Regions from separate parts of the Nitratireductor aquibiodomus genome, predicted to be linked through region 2. Evidence: riboswitches for the same ligand, from Rfam matches in the RefSeq annotation. Region 2 holds a riboswitch; the other holds the start of a gene.
What was found. A riboswitch is a leader RNA that binds a small molecule or an ion and turns the genes downstream of it on or off. The one in region 2 is predicted to bind S-adenosylmethionine.
Positions count from the first base shown of each region.

Region 1: another riboswitch for S-adenosylmethionine. It lies ahead of BLW55_RS14445 (O-succinylhomoserine sulfhydrylase); the one in region 2 lies ahead of metA (homoserine O-acetyltransferase MetA).

Region 1 covers NZ_FNSL01000001.1:3,025,258-3,033,119, reverse strand. Annotated here, with positions in the region: gene BLW55_RS14460 (PhoX family protein) at 1-564, shown strand, start outside; gene BLW55_RS14455 (ion transporter) at 774-1,571, shown strand; gene BLW55_RS14450 (2'-deoxycytidine 5'-triphosphate deaminase) at 1,581-2,672, opposite strand; SAM riboswitch at 2,756-2,833, shown strand; gene BLW55_RS14445 (O-succinylhomoserine sulfhydrylase) at 2,884-4,074, shown strand; gene BLW55_RS14440 (CDP-alcohol phosphatidyltransferase family protein) at 4,082-4,687, opposite strand; gene apaG (Co2+/Mg2+ efflux protein ApaG) at 4,879-5,271, shown strand; gene BLW55_RS14430 (Hsp33 family molecular chaperone) at 5,264-6,265, opposite strand; gene argF (ornithine carbamoyltransferase) at 6,247-7,164, opposite strand; gene BLW55_RS14420 (aspartate aminotransferase family protein) at 7,184-7,862, opposite strand, start outside.
Region 2 covers NZ_FNSL01000001.1:1,831,278-1,839,139, reverse strand. Annotated here, with positions in the region: gene gloB (hydroxyacylglutathione hydrolase) at 1-552, opposite strand, end outside; gene BLW55_RS08685 (class I SAM-dependent methyltransferase) at 657-1,421, shown strand; gene BLW55_RS08680 (NAD(P)H-dependent flavin oxidoreductase) at 1,425-2,492, shown strand; gene BLW55_RS08675 (DUF1330 domain-containing protein) at 2,575-2,901, shown strand; gene BLW55_RS08670 (omptin family outer membrane protease) at 2,932-3,897, opposite strand; gene metA (homoserine O-acetyltransferase MetA) at 4,142-5,062, opposite strand; SAM riboswitch at 5,116-5,193, opposite strand; gene hisC (histidinol-phosphate transaminase) at 5,312-6,412, shown strand; gene BLW55_RS08655 (prephenate/arogenate dehydrogenase family protein) at 6,416-7,351, shown strand; gene BLW55_RS08650 (DUF2125 domain-containing protein) at 7,355-7,862, opposite strand, start outside.

The DNA of each region.
Region 1 (7,862 bases), 1.2 Mb from region 2:
GCCTATTGCGCCCTGACCAACAACAAGAACCGCGGCGTCAAGGCCAATGCCGGTGGCGATGAACAGCCCGTCGGGGGCCCCAACCCGCGCGAGACCAACAATTTCGGCCAGATCGTTCGCTGGCGGCCGGAAGGCGAGGACCATGGCGCCGACACGTTCACCTGGGACCTTTACGTCATGGCCGGCAATCCGAAGGCGTACAACAATGTCTATGCCGGGTCGGACAATGTGAACGAAGGCAATATGTTCAACTCGCCCGACGGCATGGCTTTCTCTTCCGACGGTATGCTGTGGATCCAGACCGATGGCGACGACAGCAATGAAGGCGAGTTCGAGGGGCAGGGCAACAACCAGATGCTGGTGGGCAATCCCGAGACCGGCGAAATCGCCCGCTTCCTCACTGCACCGAACGGCGCCGAAGTGACCGGCCTGACCTGGTCGGCGGACAGGAAGGTCGCGTTCGTCGGCATCCAGCATCCGGGCGGCAACTGGCCGGACGGCAACGGAAAGCCCCGCTCGGCGGTGATCTCCGTCTGGCGCGAAGATGGTGAAGCCATCGGCTGAGAACCGCCAACACAAATGAATGATGAACGAGGCAGGGAGCACTGCTCCCTGCCTCTTTTTTTGACGTGACAAAGCGTGGTGCGTTTGCATGTCTGCACGCATGAAGCATACGCTTGTGGCCAGACTGTTATGGACGGCTTGACGTCGCCCCATTTCCATCCCACCTGTTTGCCGCTCAATTCTACAAATCACCAATCGGACTGCCAAACGTGCAATCGCTCAAGAGCCTGATCGAATCCCGCCGCTTCGAAGCGGTCATTACCGTTCTCATTATCGTCAATGCGGTTACGCTCGGTCTCGAGACCTCCGAGCGGGCCATGATCGCTTTCGGCCCACTGCTCCAGACGCTGGATCAGGCAATTCTTGGCGTGTTCGTCGCCGAGCTTCTGGCCCGTTTGGCGGTTTATCGGCAGAACTTCTTCCGCGATCCCTGGCGCGTTTTCGATCTCGTGGTGGTGGGCATTGCCCTCGTGCCCGCAACGGCTGGGCTCTCGGTGCTGCGGGCCCTGCGCATCCTGCGCGTTCTGCGACTGGTCAGCATGGTGCCGTCACTGCGCCGGGTGGTCGGAGGCCTCATTGCGGCCCTGCCGGGCATGGGCTCCATCATGCTGCTTCTGGGTCTCGTCTATTACGTGTTCGCCGTCATGGCCACCAAACTGTTCGGCGCTTCTTTTCCGGACTGGTTCGGCACGATTGGCCTCTCCGCCTACTCGCTGTTCCAGATCATGACCCTGGAGAGCTGGTCGATGGGCATTGTCCGTCCGGTGATGGAGGTCTATCCCCTCGCCTGGATGTTCTTCATCCCCTTCATTGTCTCGACCACTTTCACGGTGCTCAACCTGTTCATCGGTATTATCGTCTCGGCCATGCAGGCGGAGCATGATGAAGAGGCTTCGGCAGAACGCACGGCCCTGCAGGCCGAGCAGGAAATCATCCTCAATGAAATCCGCGCCCTGCGCAAAGAGGTGCAGGCACTGACTGTCGAGAAGGCGCGCGAAAAGCGCTGACCCCTGCGGTCAGCGCATGCGAAAGTGCTTGGAGAGCTTCAGCGACTGGCCCTGATAGTTGGACTTCAGGTCCGCGCCGTAGAGCGCACGGGGGCGTGAGAGCATCCGCTCGTAGACGAGACGGCCGACGATCTGGCCGTGTTCGAGAATGAACGGAACCTCGTGGCTGCGCACTTCCAGAACCGCACGGCTGCCGGTTCCGCCAGCGGACGAATGCCCGAAGCCGGGATCGAAAAAGCCCGCATAGTGCACGCGGAACTCGCCCACCAGCGGATCGAATGGCGTCATCTCGGCAGCGTGGTGCGGCGGCACATGCACCGCTTCCTGCGACACGAGAATATAGAACTCGTCAGGATCGAGGATCAGACCGCCCGCACCGTCGCCGGTCAGCGGCTCCCAGAAGTCCGCGATATCGTGCTGATCGCGCTGGTCCACGTCGATGAGCGCCGTGTGATGTTTTGCGCGATACCCGATCAACCCGTTTTCGCCGCCGCTCAGATCGACCGAAAGCGCGATACCGCCGCCGGTGATGTTGGGGTCGTCCGAAGCGACAAGCGTCTCGCGCGCATGCAGGTCCGCCAGCGCGCTTTCATCGAGCAGCGCCTTGCCGGTGCGGAACCTTATCTGCGAAAGGCGTGATCCGGTGCGCACGACGATCGGGAAGGTGCGCGGGCTCACCTCCATGTAGAGCGGACCGGAATAGCCGGCTGGGATCTTGTCGAACTCCTGCCCGTGGTCGGTCATCACGCGGGTAAAGATATCGAGCCGGCCGGTCGAACTCTTGGGGTTGGCAGAGGCGGAGATGCCATCTGGCAGATCGAGCCCTTCCAGCAGCGGCACGATGTAAACGCACCCGGTCTCCAGCACGGCGCCCTCGCCGAGCTGGATTTCGTGCAGCTTGAGTCTCTCGAGCTTTTCGGAAACGCGGTGGTTCGGCCCCGGCAGGAAGCTGGCGCGCACGCGATAGGCAATGGTGCCAAGCCTCAGATCGAGACTGGCCGGCTGAATCTGGTCGCCATCCAGCGGGTGGGCCGAGGCGAGCGCCCCATTGTCGAACAGTGCCGCAATGTCCTTGTCCGGCAGAATTCCCGCTTTTGCCAACGCCCCTCTCCTTGCACAGGGTTTGATTGAACGAGGTTTAGCGCCGCTTGTCGTTGACGCAAGGCGCCTGAAGGTCTAATGGACCTTTATCCCGTGGTGATTTGGCCGGTCGGCTTGCAGCCACGTTAAAGAAGTCGCTAAAAGGCCGCGCTCGATCACCGGACCGGCATGCGGCTTTTCGCGGCCGGTTTTTTTGTTGGGTGTAGAAGCGATGACAGAGAATTCCGAGAACGACTGGAAAGCACAGACGGCGCTTGTTCATGGCGGGGTCACCCGCTCGCATTTTGGCGAAACCTCCGAAGCGATCTATCTGACGCAGGGTTTTGTCTATGACAGTGCGGAAGCGGCGGAAGCCCGCTTCAAGGGCGAAGAACCGGGCTTCGTCTATTCCCGCTATGCCAATCCGACCGTCGACATGTTCGAGCGCCGCATGTGCGCGCTGGAGGGCGCCGAAGAGGCGCGCGCCATGTCTTCCGGAATGGCCGCTGTCACCGCCGCGCTGCTTTGCTCGCTCAGGGCGGGCGATCATGTGGTGGCGGGCCGCGCGCTTTTCGGATCGTGCCGCTGGGTGGTTGAAACGCTGATGCCCCGCTACGGGATCGAGACAACGCTTGTCGACGGCGCGAAGCTTGAAAACTGGAAGGCCGCCGTGCGGCCGAACACGAAGCTCTTCTTCCTTGAAAGCCCCACCAACCCGACTCTGGAAGTGGCCGACATCGCCGGCGTAGCGGCCCTTGCCAACGAAGTTGGCGGGCGTCTCGTGGTCGACAACGTCTTCGCCACCCCCCTTCTGCAAAAACCGCTTGAGCTCGGCGCGCATGTGGTCGTCTATTCCGCGACCAAGCACATTGACGGTCAGGGCCGATGTCTGGGCGGTGTCGTCCTTTCGGACAGGGAGTGGATCGACGAGCAACTGCAGGACTTTTTCCGCCATACGGGGCCAAGCCTCTCGCCCTTCAATGCGTGGACTCTGCTCAAGGGGCTGGAAACGCTGCCGCTGCGCGTGCGCCAGCAGACCGAGAGCGCCGGCCGTATCGCCGATCTGCTCGCCGACCACCCCAAAGTCGCCCGCGTCATCTACCCGGGACGCGAGGATCACCCCCAGGCAGATATCATCGCCCGGCAGATGAAGGGCGGTTCGACCCTGATCTGCGCTGAACTGAAGGGTGGCAAGAAAGGCGCGTTCGCTTTTGAGAATGCTTTGAAAATCTTCCAGATTTCAAACAATCTGGGTGACGCCAAGAGCCTGATTACCCATCCTGCCACGACGACGCACAAGAACCTGTCTGACGAGGCGCGCGCCGAACTGGGCATCGGCGACGGCACGCTGCGCCTTTCGTTGGGTCTCGAGGACGGCGACGATCTTCTTGCCGACATAGAACGGGCGCTGGACGTGATCTGAAGCGGGTTCAGCCGAATCGTCTGCCCGCCAGAACAATGCGTGACACGGTGGTGTAGGCGGTCAGTACGGCAAACCCGTAGGCAAGAACCGGGAACCATGACGGTAAGAGACACATGGCCACGAATACGGCCAGTGTCTCGCTCGCTTCGGCCAGCCCGGTGGTGAAAAACAGCGATTTCTCACCGCGCGCATCGCTCTTGAGCCTGTGCTTTTCCGCCATGATCGCATAGGCGAGGAAGCTTGCCCCGTTCACGTAGAACGCCAGCAACAGGACCGCGCCGGCGATTGCGTTGGCGCCGGGATCGGCAATGATGAAGCCGAGCGGCACGGCACCGTAAAAGGCGAAATCCAGAACGATATCGAGATACCCCCCGAAATCGGTCTTGCCGTGAATTCGGGCGATGGCTCCGTCCAGCCCATCGCATAAGCGGCTGGCCAGGATGAGGGCGAACCCGGCCCAGTAAGCCTGAAATGCAATGGCGGCAGCGGCGGCAAACCCCAGGACAAGCCCCGCATAGGTGACAGCGTTGGCGCGGACCCCCGCTGCCGCAAGCTGCGCGGCCATGGCCGATAATCCGGGATCGATCTTTCGGTGTGCCCAACCGTCAAGCATGTTTCACCAGCACGTTGTCCTCAATGCCCCATGCTTATCGCCATTCGACCTCTCATGCCGCTCACAATGGTGTCATGGGAGATCATTGAACCTCATACATGAACCGCCATCTCATCTCTGCTATGCTCTTGATCTTTCACGGGAAGGGCCCATCCTTCCTGCGTTGAGTGCGCGCAAGGCGAGTTTGAACCATGTACAGAGCCGTTACCCAGTCGATCGAAGTGAGCGCCGAACCCAGCTACCTGTCCGCGCAGTCGGACCCCGAAAACGGGCATTTCGTCTGGGCCTACCGGATCACGATCACGAACCATTCGCCCGAGACCGTGCAGCTCGTCGCGCGCTACTGGCATATCACCGACGAAACGGGACGGGTGCAGGAAGTGCGCGGAGAGGGTGTCGTGGGAGAACAGCCGGTGCTGCAGCCGGGCGACAGTTACACCTACACATCCGGCTGCCCGCTAACCGCCCCCTCGGGCATCATGGTCGGGCGCTATACGATGCGCGGGCCGCGCGGTGCGTTTTTTGACGTGGACATCCCGGCATTCTCGCTCGATCTGCCGGGTGCCGCCACGCGGATCAACTGAAATCGCCGGGATCGAACACGTATTCGGTCGAACAGAATTCGCAGGTGACGCGAATGACGCCATCCTCGATGCTGTCGGCCACCTCTTCCGGCGTGAACCCGTCCAGAACGGACCTGATCTTGTCGCGCGAGCACGAACAGTCGTCGCGCACGTCCGATCCCTCATAAACGCGCACGCCATGCTCATGAAAGAGACGGTAAAGCAGGCGCTCGGCGCCGACCGTGGGGTCAACCAGCTCGGTCATCTCCGCGGTGGCGAGCAGCATACGCGCTTCCTGCCAGGCGTCGTCTTCTGGATGGGTCGAGCCGTCGTGGTCCTCGTCGCCGTCGCCACCGGGAAGGTCGACGCCGCGCATGCGCTCTGGAGACCCCGGCAGAAACTGCAGAAGTAACCCGCCTGCACGCCAGTGTTCCTGCCCGCTCTCGCCCCCCGGAAGCACCATCTTGGCAACGCCGAGACGCACCTCGGTCGGGATCTGCTCGGATTGACGGAAATAGGTGCGTGCCACTTCTTCGAGTGTGGTGCCGTCGAGCTGCACGATGCCCTGATAGCGCTGCATGTCGGAGCCCTGATCAACCGTCAAAGCCAGAACGCCGGCGCCAAGCAGATCCTCGGGAGCGTCCCTGCCGGCGGCGATCGCTTCTTCAAGGCGCGCCTCGTCAAAGCGCGCATAGGCCCGCATGGAACTCGGCGTGGAGAAATCCGCCACCAGCATGTCGACCGGCCCGTCGGAGCGGGTCTGGACGATGAACTTGCCCTCGAATTTGAGCGAGCTTCCCAGAAGCACCGTCAGAACGATGACTTCGGCAAGCAGCCGCGCCACCGGTTCGGGATATGTGTGACGGGCAAGGATCTGGTCGAGCATGGGTCCAAGCTGGACCGCGCGACCGCGCACATCCAGCGGATCCACGTCGAACGGAACGACGTGATCGTCGCCGGCAAAGCCGAATTCGCCCAACTGCCTCGTTTCACTCGTCACCGGTTGAGACACCATGCAAGTACCGCTTTCTGCGCATGCAGACGGTTTTCCGCCTCGTCGAACACCACCGAGTGCGGCCCGTCGATAACCTCGTCCGTCACTTCCTCGCCGCGATGCGCGGGCAGGCAATGCATGAACAGCGCATCGGATTTCGCGTGCTTCATCAGCGCCTCATTCACCTGGAAGGGCTTGAACACGTTGTCGCCACGCGCGCGATGCTCCTGTCCCATCGACACCCAGGTGTCGGTCACGACGCAGTCGGCATCGGCCACCGCTTCCTCGGCGGTTTTCGTGAAAGTCACCCGGCCGCCATTGGCGCGCGCCCAGTCGACATATTTCTCCATCGGCTCGCTGCCTGGAGGGACGGCAATGTTAAGCCGAAACTCCATGCGGGCCGAGGCTTCGATCAGCGAGTGCAGCACATTGTTGCCGTCACCCGTCCAGGCAAACAGCCTGTCCCTGACGGGACCGCGATGCTCCTCGAAAGTCAGGATATCGGCCATGATCTGGCAGGGGTGCGTGTCGTCGGTCAGGCCGTTGATCACCGGAACGGTGGCGTTTTCCGCCAGCTCGACAAGACGCTCATGGGCTGTCGTGCGGATCATGATCGCGTCTACATAGCGCGACAGCACCTTTGCCGTATCGGCAATGGTCTCGGAACGGCCGAGCTGCATTTCCGCGCCCGTGAGCATGATCGTCTCGCCGCCAAGCTGGCGCATGCCGACATCAAAGGAAACGCGGGTACGGGTCGACGGCTTGTCGAAGATCATAGCCAGCGCCTTGCCCTCGAACGGCTTTTCACGCTCACCGGCTTTCAGGCGTTCCTTGCGCGCCCGCGCATCGTCGAGCATGAAGCGCAGGTCCTGCGGATCAACGGTCGAAAGATCAATGAAATGGCGCAGACCGCTGGCCATGCCCGTCTCCCTGGTTTTCTCAAGCATCGGCTTTTTCGGTCGCCCTGACCGCAGCGGCGGCGTCGTGAATGCGCTTCACTGCCTCGCGGATCTCATCCTCGGTGATGATCAGGGGCGGAAGAAGGCGCAGCACATTGTCGCCGGCCGGCACCACAAGCATCTTCTGGTCGCGCAGCGCTTCCAGCAGGCGCAGGTTCTGCACCCTGCACTTGATGCCCAGCATAAGGCCCTCGCCGCGGACACCTTCAACAATATCCGGGAACTCGTCCGCAACGGCAGCCAGGCTCTGTTTGAACAGCAGACCCTTCTTGCTGATGCTTTCCATGAAGCCGTCTTCCAGCACGACATCCAGCACGGCATTGCCCACGGCCATCGCAAGCGGGTTGCCGCCAAAGGTCGTACCATGGGTGCCCGGGGTCATGCCCTTGGCCGCTTCCGCCGTTGCCAGACAGGCGCCCAGCGGAAAGCCGCCGCCAATGCCCTTCGCCACAGCCATCAGATCCGGTGTGATCTCGGCCCATTCATGCGCAAACAGCTTGCCCGTGCGCCCGACGCCGCTCTGAACTTCATCGAGAATGAGCAGCAGACCATGCCTGTCGCACAATTCCCGCAGTCGCCGCAGCGATGCGTTGGGGATCGGGCGAACGCCGCCCTCGCCCTGGATCGGCTCAACCAGGATGGCCGCGGTCTCCGGGCCT
Region 2 (7,862 bases):
AACGGTCAGGGCGAAGCGGGCATTGGTTTCCGTATATTCATGGCCGCAATAGACGATCGTTTCCAGGGGGAGTGCGGCGAGCTTCTTCAGTGAAGCGAGCATGACGGGCGGTTTGCACTCGAAAAGGCGGCCGCAGCCGAGTGCAAACAGCGTGTCGGCAGTGAACACGATCCCAGATTCGGCGAAGTGATAACTCACATGCCCGGCCGTATGCCCCGGTGTCTCGATCACCGTCGCGCCCTGTTTTCCGACCGAAACCGTGTCGCCTTCGCTCACCGTGCGATCTATGCCGGGAATGCGATCGGCTTCCGCTGCCGGACCCGTGATGGTGAGGCCAAAGCGTTCCTTGAGGGCGAGGTTCGCCTCCACATGGTCCGGGTGGTGATGGGTGGTGAGGATCATTGTCGGGCGCCAGCCGGTGCGCTCGACGGCGGACAGGATGGCGCGTTCTTCCGGCGCGTCGATGAGGGCTGTCTCGCCCGTCTCCGTGTCATGGACCAGAATGCCGAAATTGTCGCTCCGGCACATAAACTGCTCGATCTTCAAGGCCATGAATCTCTCCGTTGTCGGCTGGACGATAGGGCGAGGGCGGCGGCTTGTCACGCCGGGTGCGACAATTCTTGCCGGTGTCGTGGAAGGGGGGTACCGTCACAGCCATGATTTCGGACATTGTTGCGCTTCGCGCCTTCTACTCTTCTCTGCTTGGTCGCCTGGCCGAGCGTTCCCTCGCGATGGCGCTGTCGTCCATCTGGTCGAAAAGCACCAGTGAACGGCTGGTGGGTCTTGGCTACACACTGCCCTGGCTCGACCGTTTCGGCGCAGATGCGGAGCGCGCATTTGCCTTCATGCCGGCCATGCAGGGGGCGGTGCCGTGGCCGGCGGGGCAAGCCTCAACCACAGCGCTGGTGTTTGAAGAGGAACTGCCACTCCCCGACTCCTCCGTGGATCGGGTTCTCATGGTTCATGCGCTGGAGCACACGGAAAATCCGCAGCAGGCGCTGCTGGAGATATGGCGTGTTCTTGCGCCCGGTGGCCGCCTTGTGATCGCAGTGCCGAATCGGCGCGGCATGTGGGCGCGTTTCGAAAACACCCCCTTCGGCACCGGTCGGCCCTATTCCCGCACGCAGCTGGCCGAGGCGCTGCGCGAAGCGAACTTTACCGCGACGGCCTGGGGCGACGCCCTGCATTTTCCACCCTCCGAGCGGCGCTTTGTCCTGCGGCTTCATCAATTGCTGGAACAGGCCGGACGGCGCTTCTGGCCGATTTTCGCCGGCGTTCTGGTGGTGGAGGCTGAAAAGCGTCTCTACCAGGGGCTGCCGGTGACAGCCCGCGCATCGCGTCGTGTCTTCGTGCCGGTGCTTTCACCGCAGGGCGCAACGCGCGTCGGCGCCCTCAGGCGCAATCAGGAAAGGGAGTGCTGATCAATGGCGATGGATACCCGGATTACCGAACTTTTTGACATTGAACTTCCGATCCTGCTTGCGCCGATGGCGGGGTCTGCCGGATCGGAGCTCGCGATTGCGGTCTGTGAGGCAGGCGGGCTCGGCTCGCTGCCCTGCGCTCTGCTCACGCCGGAAAAAATCCGCACGGAAATGGGCATTATACGTCAGCGCACCGACAGGCCGGTCAATCTGAATTTCTTCTGCCATGTGCCACCCACGCCCGATGCGGAGCGGGAAGCGGCGTGGCGTGAGCGCCTGCGGCCCTATTATTCCGAGTTTGGAATCGATCCGGATGCCGCACCTCCCGGGGCTGGGCGCAATCCTTTCAACGAAGAAAGCTGTGCCATCGTGGAAGAATTCCGACCGGAGGTGGTGAGCTTCCATTTTGGCCTGCCGGACGCTGCGCTGATGCAGCGCGTTCGTTCGACCGGCGCGAAGATCATTGCTTCCGCCACGACCGTCGCCGAGGCGCGCTTTCTTGAAGAGAATGGCTGCCACGCGATCATCGCCCAGGGGGCGGAAGCCGGCGGGCATCGAGGCGTATTTCTCGAACCGGACATCGCCACACAGCCCGGCACACTGGCGCTGGTGCCGCAGGTGGTTGATGCGGTCTCCGTGCCGGTCATTGCTGCGGGCGGAATCTCGGATGGCCGCGCGGTTGCCGCGTGTTTCATGCTTGGGGCATCCGCCGTTCAGGTCGGGACGGCCTATCTGCAATCGCCGGAAGCGCTCACCAGCCCCGGCCACCGCGATGCGCTTGCGCTTGCGCGCGATGACCGCACGGTTCTGACCAATGTCTTCACGGGCCGGCCTGCCCGCGGTCTCCTGAACCGCTTCGTCAGTGAGGTGGGTCCGGTGAGCGACAGGGCTCCAGCGTTTCCGCTGGCCACAGCGGCGGTGGGGCCACTGCGTGCCGCTGCCGAGAAGGCGGGGGTGAGCGATTTTTCGCCGCTCTGGGCGGGTCAGGCAGCACCGCTCGCCGTTCCGATGCCGGCGGGCGAACTGACCGCCAAACTGGCCCGTGATGCCGAAACGCTTCTTCGAGGATAGCGTTTACCTCAGGGGTAATTGGTTTCATTCGGAAGGCGCTGCAATATGCTCTCAAACAGTGTTTGAGAGAAGGACTTCGCACATGCCAGCCTACGCCATCGGTCATCTTCGCAATGTCGTCATGGGTCCGGCCATCGTCGAATATCTGGAGCGTATCGATGAAACGCTCGAGCCGTTCGGCGGGCATTTCATTATCCACGGTGCGCTGCCGGACGTGAAGGAAGGAAACTGGGAGGGCGACCTGATCGTGATCGCCTTTCCAGATCGCGGGAAGGCCGATGCCTGGTATGCCTCGCCGGCTTATCAGGCCATCAAGACCCTGCGCAGCGACAACTCGGACGGCCAGATCCTGTTGATCGACGGTGTCGACGCCGACCATAGAGCAAGCGATATTCTGTCTGCAGCATGAGGGCGGCGAAGCTTGTCTTACCCGAACACCTCAGAACTTCATCTTGAAGCCACCGGAGATTGTGACGGCGCGGAACTCGAGACCGCCACCATCCTGAAATGCCCCAACCGGCGCGCCGGAAGCGATTTCGGAAATCCGCACATCGCCGATTTTATGGAAATGTTGCTCGAAATTTCCGGCGACAAACAGATTGGCGTTTTTGGTGAGGTTATATTCTACCCGCCCGGAAAGAGAAACGAACGGCAGGGTGCCAAAATCACCGTTGAAACGCACGTCACGCGACCAGTGGTGGTCTTCATCCTCGACTTTGAAGTTGAGGCCCCCGCGCGCCTGGAGGGAGAAGGTCCAGCCTTTGTGCCTTGCGGTGGCTTCTGCCCCCAGGAAGACGCCCGGAAATTTCTGCTGATAGGAGATGCCACGCTCACTGTCGCGGAAGTTTCCTATATCGTCACGGAAGCCATTTTCGCTATAGACAAATGAACCGCCGAAAGTAGTCCATTTGACGTCTGTATATTTGAAACCACCATGCAGATTGAGGGTCAGCGAATCCCTGATCTCAAAATCACGCCCGAGTGCGATATCGCCGGTGAAATAATGGTTTAGCTCCGTATCGGGGTGAATCGAGCGATCGCTCCAGTCGTTGAAGGCATAGCTGGGCGATGCATCGAGCCAGTCATAGTCCTCCATTCGGCTTTTCCCGGATATGCCCACTGTCGCGCTTGCCGCCAGCGTCCACGGGCCGGCAAAACGCGCATGCAAACTCCCAGTCAGAACGGGCGCCTCGCTCTCCCAGAAAAGCGCGCTGACGCGATTTCCAGCAGAGTCGTACACGATCTCTTCAGCCCGGAGAAATGTGTAGCCCACGCCTCCGATGAAGGTGGCTTCACGGTCGCGCGATGCCAACTCTAACCTGTTTGGGACCGAGAGGTCGGCTGCAGGCGCCAACGTCGGCAGAACTGAAAACAAAAATATCGCTGAAATGAAAGACTTGCGCATCGTTTGGAATCCACTGTCAAAATTAAGAGTCGCTAAAAAAATGTAAATAAAGGCACTTCAATATATTTTTTAATGTAATTTTGTTTTATGAAATAATAAGTTGTATTATGAGCCGTATCTCCTTTCTCCCCGAAATCGTTTTGGGGCATTTGCCAATCAGCTTGGCTGAAGGCGAGATCGCGCGGAGGCTAGAGTACCCGCATTTGTGCGGACGTCAGGTGATTCCACCTGACTGCAAAATGCCCTAGCGCCGGCCGATCTCTTCCAGGTCATAGGGCGTGGACTGGTACACCTGGTTGATCCAGTTGCCGAAGAGCAGATGCGCATGGGAACGCCAGCGGTTGAGAGGCGGGCGGCTGGGATCGTTGTCCGGGTAGTAGCCATGCGGTATGGCAACCTCGGTCCCCGTTGCAACATCGCGGTCATACTCCTCCTTGAGCGAGGTGGAATCGTATTCGATGTGGTTGAACATGTAGAGCCGGTTGCCTGTCTCTTCCGTCAGGAGGCAGGGGCCGGTTACGTCCGATTCCATGAGCACCTGGAGGCCTTTGTCGGCGGGAATGTCGGCAGAGCGGACCTCGGTCCAGCGCGAGACGGGGATGGCGAAATCGTCCGAGAAGCCGGCGAGGAAGGGAGAGGCGGGCGCATTGTTGCGGTGCCTGAAGACGCCAAAAGCCTTCTTCTCGAGCGTGTATTTGGGAACGCGGTGGAAATGCCAGGCAGCCGCCATGGCACCCCAGCAGATATAAAAGGATGAGTGGACGTTGGTCAGCGTCCAGTCCAGAATCTGCTCCAGTTCCTTCCAGTAGGTGACTTCCTCGAACGGGAGAAGCTCAATCGGCGCACCGGTGATGATGAAGCCGTCGAACTTGCGGTCACGCACTTCCTCCCAGGTCTGGTAGAAGGATATAAGGTGTTCTTCCGGCGTGTTCTTGGCACGGTGGTTGCCGATGCGCACGAGGGTCAGTTCCACCTGAAGGGGCGAAGCGCCGATCAGCCGGGCAAACTGGGTTTCGGTGCGGATTTTGTTGGGCATGAGGTTGAGGAGCCCGATCTGTAGCGGGCGGACGTCCTGCCGCAGCGCTGTCTGCTCGTCCATCACGGACACACCTTCACGCACGAGAACATCGCGGGCGGGAAGCTGGTCGGGGATCTTGATCGGCATTGTTTTGCTCCAACAAAAAAGACCGGTGGCGAAATCGCGACCGGTCTCAGCAAATTCTGCTTCGCTCGGCCTTTTAGCGAATTGTTTTACGTGGCTGCAAGCCGACCGGCCAAATCACCACGAGTGAAGGTCTTTATTTAGGATGGTGTTTTCTTTGCGTCAATCGCTGTCATGGGCTAAAGCAACGGACGGATTTTCTCCGCAGGGTCGAGGATCCGACTAACCGTTTCCCAAAAACAGGACCATTCAATGAGCACGTCCGTCCGTCCCGAACCGAAGCCCGGTGTCATGGATATCGCCGCCTATGTGCCCGGCCGCGAGAGCGCGCCATGTGCGACGAAGGTGTGGAAGCTCTCCTCGAACGAATCTCCGCTCGGGCCCTCGCCCGCGGCGGTCGAGGCGATTTCCAAAGCGATGGGGCATCTGGAGCTTTATCCGGACGGATCGGCAACCAAACTGCGCAATGCCATTGCGGAGACGCATGGGCTGAACCCGGCCAATATTCTTTGCTCCAACGGGTCCGATGAGCTTCTTGGCCTGCTCGCGCAGACCTATATCAAGCCCGGCGACGAGGCGATTTTCACCGAGCACGGGTTTCTTGTCTACCGCATCCAGACGCTGGCGGCCGGTGGCACGCCGGTGGTGGTGAAGGAAGACAAGGAGCGCGCGGATGTCGACGCAATCCTTGCGGCGGTGACGGAAAAAACGCGCATCGTGTTCCTTGCTAACCCGAACAACCCGACTGGCACTTACATTCCGGTGGACGAAGTGCGCCGCCTGCAGGCAGGCCTGCCGAAGACGGCGCTTCTGGTGCTGGATGCTGCCTACGCCGAATATGTGCGCCGCAACGATTACGAATCCGGCATCGAACTCGTCTCTTCGAGCGAAAACGTCGTGATGACGCGGACCTTCTCCAAAATCCACGGCATGGCGGCGCTGCGCATCGGCTGGATGTACGCACCGGCGCATGTGGTGGATGCGGTGAACCGCGTGCGCGGTCCCTTCAATGTCAATGCGCTGGCCATCGAGGCGGGTGCGGCGGCGATCCGCGACAAGGCGCATGTGGAACGGGCCGTTGCGTACAACGAGACCTGGAGTGCCTGGTTGGTCGAGGAGCTTGGCAAGCTCGGCCTGAGGGTCACGCCCAGCGTTGGCAATTTCCTGCTGATCCATTTTCCCGAGAATGGCGGCAAGTCGGCAGCGGATGCGGACGCCTTCCTTGGGACGCGCGGTTATGTGCTGCGCCGGGTTGTGCCCTATGGCTTCCCCAACGCGCTGCGTCTGACTGTCGGCCCCGAAGAGGCCAATCGCGGCGTCGTTGCCGCGCTCAAGGAATTCATGGAAAGCTGAGTTGTGCCTGAACCACTTTTTGACAAGGTCGCGCTGGTCGGCATCGGCCTGATCGGTTCGTCGCTTGCGCGGGCCGTCAGGCATGGCGGTCTTGCGACCATCATTGCCATTTCAAGTCGCAGTGAGAAGACGCTGGCCAGAGCCCGCGAACTTGGGCTGGGCGATGTCTATGAGCAGGATGCGGCCGAAGCTGTGCGGGACGCCGATCTGGTTATCGTCTCGGTTCCCGTCGGAGCCTCGGGCGCGGTCGCAAAGGCCATCGCTGCAGGGTTGAAACCTGGGGCGATTGTCACGGATGTCGGCTCGACCAAGGCGTCTGTGATTGCGCAGATGCAGCCGCATCTGCCTGACAGCGTGCATTTCATCCCGGGTCACCCGATCGCGGGTACCGAAGATTCCGGTCCGGATGCCGGTTTTGCGGATCTGTTCGAGGGGCGCTGGTGCATTCTCACGCCGCTGCCGGATACGGATGTGGACGCGCTGGCACGTCTGTCAGCCTTCTGGGAAGGCTGTGGCGCGATGGTGGACCGGATGGATCCTGAACATCATGACATGGTGCTGGCCATCGTTTCGCATCTGCCGCATATAATCGCCTACAACATCGTGGGCACGGCGGACGATTTGGAGGCGGTCACGAAGTCGGAAGTCATCAAATACTCGGCCTCCGGTTTCCGCGATTTCACACGTCTGGCAGCCTCCGACCCGACAATGTGGCGCGATGTGTGCCTGCACAACAGCGATGCGATCCTGGAGATGCTGGCCCGCTTTTCCGAAGACCTCTCCGCTCTCCAGCGTGCAATCCGGTGGGGCGACGGAGAGAAACTCTTCGAAATGTTCACCCGGACACGGGCGATCCGGCGGTCCATCATCGAGGCAGGTCAGGATATCGACGTGCCGGACTTTGGCCGACACGCGCTGGCGCACCCCGAAAAGCCGTAAGCCTCATCTTACGGGCGGAATGCTCCCGAGTGGCAGGAAGCCGACGAAGACGCGACCCTGGCGGATGTTCACCGCCAATCTCGGTGCCGCACCGAGATTGGCGAGCCCGGCCGTGATTCCGGCGATCTCATCGCGCTTGTCAGGCACGATCTGGCCAACAAGCTGCGCGATTCTCTGAGGCTCGTTGACCGTCACGCGTAGCTCGGCATCGATCAGGCCGTTTTCGGCTATCCTGATCGGCCCCTTGACGGTGAGGCCCGCATTTCCGCCTGCGATCTTAAGGTTAAGGTTTTCAATGGTGCCCGAACGGCCGCGCAGTTCCGGCACGCTTGTGCTGGCCAGTGCCACACCATCATCCAGAGTGACGAGCAATTCACCGTCGATGGCCGGTATCGCGGTGCCGTTTGTGAGCCCCGGATCGATGGTCAGGGCCTGCGCAATCAGGGCGAGGTCCAGATCAGTCCCGTTTTGACGCGTGTGGGCCTGAATGTTGCCAGCGCGGGCTATTGGC